DNA from 2 places in the Paenibacillus guangzhouensis genome. Region 2 is predicted to be linked to the other one. Evidence: predicted binding sites of a transcription regulator. Region 2 holds the regulator's gene; the other holds the start of a gene.

Region 1 (3,214 bases), 1.5 Mb from region 2:
TACCATCATATCCGTCATCATCTTCCTGCTGCTCCATGATTCGTTGAACAGCATTCCTTACGACATGTGACGGAAATCCACGACGCATGAGAAAAGCAGCAACCTTCCTCTTGCGCTCATAACGCTCCCCTTTTGTGCTCTGCCACTTCCGAAGGCCTACACGATAAGCGCTCTCTTGCTCATCTTCGACATTCAGTTCCTCCATAGCTTGCGCAATATCGGATTTATCGATTCCCTTCTGCTGCAGCTCGTGCTTAATCATAAGTCTTCCTTTCTTATGATTGCGAACACGTTGATCCGTCCACTGCTTCGCATAGAGGTTATCATCAATCAGTCGCTCATCTCGGAGACGCTGAATAACGCGCTCGATCAATTCGGCTTCAAAACCCTTCTGTGTCAATTGCTGCTGGATTTCGTGGCTTGTACGTGGTTTACGACCTAAATATCGAATCGACTGCACATAAGCTTGCTGCAGCTCGTCTGCCACCATAATCGGAAGGAGTTCTTCATGGTCGATGGTTGATCCTTTGAGTAGTCGATACTTCACCATGATATCCTCATGTACCGTAAATGCTGGTTCTCCATTCACAAAGATTTGATATCGACGCTTCTTCCGAGGGACAAGCTCTACTGCCGTTATCATCAGCTCAACACCTGGTGCTGGCGCCCACTTCTGTTCCTTCACCTGATCATCATTTTCTTTCTCTCTTGGCATGTGTCATCGCCTCCCTTCATCCCTGCACTTTCCGCTCATTATAAAAGATGCCCCCTTCACGAAGGGGGCAAATTCTTATTCAAGCTCGAGTTCGAAATCTTCTTCATCCTCGTCATCTTGCGATGTCGTTGGAACAACTGCCGAGAGCTGACTTGCTTCACGGATTTTATTCTCAATCACTTTTGAAATTTCTTGGTTTTCCTTCAGATATTGCTTCGCGTTCTCACGGCCTTGTCCTAGACGCTCATTCTCGTATGAATACCAAGCGCCGCTCTTATTCACGATATCCATTTCCGTTCCGATATCGATAATGCTGCCTTCACGTGAGATTCCTTCACCGTACATGATATCAATATCCGCTTGTTTGAACGGAGGCGCAACCTTATTCTTCACGACCTTAATGCGTGTACGGTTACCAACCATGTCATTGCCTTGCTTGATCGTCTCAACACGTCTAACATCCAGACGAACGGAAGAGTAGAACTTCAGAGCGCGTCCACCTGGCGTCGTCTCAGGATTTCCGAACATGACGCCGACTTTCTCACGCAATTGGTTAATGAAGATTGCAATCGTCTTCGATTTATTGATCGCACCCGACAATTTACGAAGTGCTTGGGACATCAAGCGAGCCTGCAAGCCCACGTGAGAGTCACCCATATCGCCTTCGATCTCGGCCTTCGGTACAAGGGCAGCAACGGAGTCAATAACGATGATATCCACTGCACCGCTTCGTACGAGCGCTTCAGCAATTTCAAGCGCTTGCTCCCCTGTATCCGGCTGAGACAAGAGCAATTCATCAATGTTAATACCTAATTTGCTCGCGTATAACGGGTCTAGCGCATGCTCTGCATCAATAAAGGCAGCTTGTCCGCCTTGTTTCTGAACTTCAGCAATCGCATGCAATGCGACTGTCGTCTTACCTGAAGATTCCGGTCCGTATACTTCGATAATTCTTCCGCGCGGGTATCCGCCAATTCCTAGTGCAATATCTAATGCCAAAGATCCGCTCGGCACAACCTCCACTTGCATGTGTGTGGATTCACCAAGTTTCATGATCGAACCTTTACCAAATTGTTTCTCAATATTCCGTAAAGCCATTTCTAACGCTGCGCGACGATCTGACAATGAACTCACTTCCCTTTTTCGATTATAGTATCATGATAACTTGTTTTTGTTCCTTTGCCAAGCATTTTTTCGAACATACATTCGTTTTTTTCGTCTCGCAAGGGTAGACGATCGGGAGAATAGCGCGAAAAACCGCAGCAAAGTTACACTTCGCTACGGTTCTTCCGTTAACATTACCCTCATTATACAAGGATGAATTGTAAAAATCAAGAATTATAACAGTTTTATCCTATTCCAAGCGCAATCGACTATTGGAGTCTACGCCACAAATGGTACAACACAGTCTTCACGGAGCGTAGGCGAATAATCTCACGTCCGCCATGCAGCTGAAGCTTCATGACCTCCGTGGGTCTGCCCTTCTGTGCAATGGACACATAAACAAGTCCAGCCGGCTTCCGCTCTGACATCCCTGGCCCCGCTACGCCTGTAATTCCAATGCCGAAATCAGAATTCGTCAATTGTCGAACTTGATCTGCGAGAATCTCTGCGACTTCATGACTCACTGCTCCTGGGGCTTCAGGTCCTTCTAATAATGTCACCGGTACATGTAACAACTGCTGCTTCATCGCATTGGAGTAACATACGACGCCTCCGTTGAACATCTGTGAGCTTCCAGGGATCGCCGTGATCATCTCGGATAACAGACCACCCGTACAACTCTCGGCTGTGCCAAGCGTAAGACCAAGTTCCTGCATACGCTGTACAATAATCTTCTCAATCGGCACATCTTCCGTAGCATAGAGGTGCTCCGATAATCGAAGGCGAATCTCAGACTCCACTTCCTGCAATTTCACATCGGCTGCTTCCGCGGATTCAGCTTTGGTAGATACACGAATCGTTACTTCGCCTTCCTTGGCATAAGGCGCAATCGTCGTATCCTGCTGCTTCTCGATTAAATCAAGCAGTTGTGCTTCCAGTGAGGATTCGCCAATCCCGGCGAATTTCAGCATGCGAGAATACAGCGGCTGCTCACTGGTTAAAGCATGCTCAAGCAGCCAGCGCTTGGCTTCATGCTCGAACATAGGCTTCATCTCCTTGGGCGGCCCAGGAAGAAGAATATAGAACGTTCCCTCATGTTTCATTGCATTCCCGACAGCAAGCCCTGTCGCATTCGCCAGCGGCGTGCTTCCCTCTATCATCAGAGCCTGTCTGCGGTTGCTCTCTACCATATGAGCGCCTCGACTGCTAAAGAACTGTTCGATCACATCCATGGATGGCTGATGAATAGATAACGTTCGGCCGAGTAGACCTGCAAGGGCATCCTTCGTCAGGTCATCCTGCGTCGGGCCAATCCCCCCTGTGAACAAGACCAGATCCGCCCGCTCACGCGCAATTTCAATCGCACGCTGCAATCGACCGAAATTGTCGCCAACA
Region 2 (3,214 bases):
GCATATTAATAGAGTAGGAAGAGAGGTGAAGACAATTGAGTCTATTTATTGCTTTAGATGATGGACATGGAATGCAACCGCCAGGTAAGCGGACGCCTTTGTTCAAGGATGGGACGCGGTCAAAAGAAACCGGTGAGCCATTTATGCACGAGAACGAATTCAACCGTGCGGTTGTTGCTCTTTTGGACGAGCACCTACAACGATGTGGTTTTCGTACATTGCTCGTGGCGCCAGGAGATAGCGATGTTCCCCTGAAGACCCGGACGGACACAGCGAATCAATCCGGTGTAGACCTCTATGTATCCGTTCATGCGAACGCAGCAGGAGAGACATGGGGGAGTGTGAATGGGATTGAGTCATTCTACTATCCCGGACGTGTGACCAGCATGAAAGCTGCGGAAGCGATTCATGCAAGGTTGGTCCAAGGCACGAAGCTCCGCGACAGAGGCGTCAAACCGGCGAATCTCCATGTGCTAAGGGAATCTACAATGCCGGCAGTCCTCGTGGAGTGCGGCTTTATGGATAACATGGAAGAAGCCAAGCTTTTGCTGTCGGACGCATATCGAGACCTATGTGCTGAAGAAATTGCAAGAGGTGTCTGCCAGTATTTTGGGATCGCGTATGTTGAAACGGAGGCGAATGTCATGTTAGCGAAGGAAGATGCCAATAAATTAATCGATCTGTATCTAAAACCAGCTTGGGAAATAGCGCAGCAAAAAGGGGACGAGGCAGGAAAGAAAGAAGCGAATCGATTAGCGAATGAACTGCGAAAAGCTTCGGGGCAGGCTCCACAATGATTCGAAAAAACAAGCTGAGATCTGTGTGATACAGATACCAGCTTGTTTTTTGGTTGTCGTTAAACATGTCCTAGTTCAACGAATGTTATAGGAATTAGCGCATCGCTCTTTAAACAACACGGCTAATATGTAGGGCGGATTAGTGCATGTTACGGAAAAGACCAATAACTTTGCCTAGAATAGTCACATGATTCAATCGGATAGGTTCCATCGTTGCATTCTCAGGTTGCAGTCGAATGTGATCCTTTTCCTTATAGAAAGTCTTAACCGTTGCTTCATCGTCTTCCGTCATCGCGACGACGATATCGCCGTTATTCGCTGTCTGTTGTTGGCGTACAATAACGAAGTCTCCATTATGAATGCCTGCTTCGATCATACTCTCACCCATAACAGAAAGCATAAATACATTCTGGTCATGTACGAATTGCTCCGGCAGCGGGAAGTAATCCTCGATGTTCTCCGTTGCTGTAATCGGTGCACCTGCGGTAACTTTCCCCACGATTGGTACCTTCGCAATCATCTGCGTATAGAGATGCGTATGTTCGGATTCTTCTTGGCTCAGAAGCTCGATTGCCCGCGGCTTGGTAGGGTCGCGGCGAATTAAGCCTTTCTTCTCTAGTCGATCCAAATGGCCGTGCACAGTGGAGCTGGAAGCTAGACCGACAGCTTCTCCAATCTCACGAACAGAAGGAGGGTAACCTTTAGATCGTACTTCATTCCTTATAAATTCTAAAATAGCTTGTTGTCTATTGGATATTTTAGACATGAGGTTCAACTCCATTAGTAGACTTTTACAAAATTATAGCATAGAACTACCGTTCGTACAAACATTAGTTCTAAAATATACGAACAAGGGGAACGAATGTTCTAAAAAGTTATTGACACAAACGAATGTTCGTGTTAAATTATGGACATAGAAAACAGAACAAACGTTTGGGGTGCTGAAAATGCTAAAGTATAGCTCATATCAAAGTGTTTATAATAACCAGTCCAAAGTCGTGAATAGAGGCTCTTTCCTTAAGAAGAAGGTCGTTCAGGTCGTGTTATTTTTAGTTCTTGTATGCAGCTTGACGAGTATGGGGTTATTGAATGCTTTTGCTGCGGATACACGTGATGGGGAACGGAATGCGAACATACCGCTTCAGATTGTTGTTTCTCCGGGGGATACGTTGTGGGCGATCGCGAAGGAACATAAGCCAGACGGAATGGATGTTCGTAATTATATTGAAGAGATCAAAGAATTAAATGGTAAACGTAACAGTTCTATTCAATCTGGTGAAGTGATTAAGTTACCAGTTCTTAAAGGATAAATTGTATGCAAGTGTAAGGCATAGGCACATGCTGGGAGCGGACGGGTTACCCTTGACAACCTCTATTGTAAATGTCAAAGTAATAAGGACAGAATAGGGGGGATAGGGATGGATTTCGAAAAAATTGTTGAGCGAATTAATGAATTGGCTCGTAAACATAAATCGGTAGGATTGACACCGGAAGAGACGGTTGAACGGGACGCGCTTCGTCGACAATATATTGATGGGTTCAAACGTTCCTTGAAGCAACAGCTCGATAATATTGAGATTGTTGATGAGGATGATAATAATCCAACAATTAAACATTAGATGAAGCAAGTTTTCCTTCGGGAAAACTTCCAAGGAGGAAGGATTTGGATGGCCCGCTCATGGGAAAGAATGGTGCGTAAGAACACGAAGAATGTAAATAAGGTTCGTAAGAAGCAAGGGCAACAAATGATAGGATCGAGTAGAGAAGCGAAATCAGATGTGGATCGGTATGTTGGTCGAAATCTGATTCTGCCAATTACATTAGTTGCATTCGGTTTATTGTATGCAATTCTATATTCTGCAGTAGATCAAAAAACCTCGCCAGCCTTATTTTGGGGGACCGTAGGTTTATACATATTCCTGGGAGTTGTGATCTTCCTTCGTAGACCCTATATTAGCGTAGGTAAATCTTCTATCGGGACACGTCGTTTCAATCGAGACGTACGGCTGGATGCAAGTCAAATCAAAGAGATTACTGTACAAAAAGGTTATGTCGTTATTAGTCCAAAGGCTAAAGGCTCCAACTGGGTGTTCTCCAGATTAATGAACCGTTATGAGACCGCAGTGATCGGTGAGCGATTGAAAGAGTTTGCACGCGTTAATCATGTTCCTTTTGAAGAACGTTAAGGATAGAGCACTGTAAAGGTATGGGGGAGAAGAGAGATGACGATTAAGGCCGTATTATTCGATCTGGACGATACTTTATTATGGGATGATCGCAGTGTGAAGGAATCGTTTGAAGCGACATGTGTTGCAGCTGCGCAAGCGTATCCTCACATTCAACCTACTGCGTTGGAAGAAGCGGTGAGACGAGAGGCTAGAGCCCTCTATGAAACGTACCCAACGTTCCCCTTCACG

Evidence for each region. The regulator LexA, encoded in region 2, represses DNA repair genes until DNA is damaged. The targets are predictions, from matches to a motif close to CGAACATATGTTCG.
Region 1: a site for LexA is predicted at 1,911-1,924, ahead of recA (recombinase RecA). Genes of this name have one in related genera too.

What each region holds. Positions count from the first base shown of each region.
Region 1 covers NZ_CP045293.1:1,185,441-1,188,654, reverse strand. Annotated here, with positions in the region: gene GCU39_RS05245 (regulatory protein RecX) at 1-715, opposite strand, end outside; gene recA (recombinase RecA) at 791-1,840, opposite strand; gene GCU39_RS05235 (competence/damage-inducible protein A) at 2,089-3,214, opposite strand, start outside.
Region 2 covers NZ_CP045293.1:2,714,828-2,718,041, reverse strand. Annotated here, with positions in the region: gene GCU39_RS12125 (N-acetylmuramoyl-L-alanine amidase family protein) at 36-797, shown strand; gene lexA (transcriptional repressor LexA) at 937-1,563, opposite strand; gene GCU39_RS12115 (LysM peptidoglycan-binding domain-containing protein) at 1,838-2,107, shown strand; gene GCU39_RS12110 (DUF896 domain-containing protein) at 2,216-2,416, shown strand; gene GCU39_RS12105 (hypothetical protein) at 2,465-2,983, shown strand; gene GCU39_RS12100 (HAD family hydrolase) at 3,020-3,214, shown strand, end outside.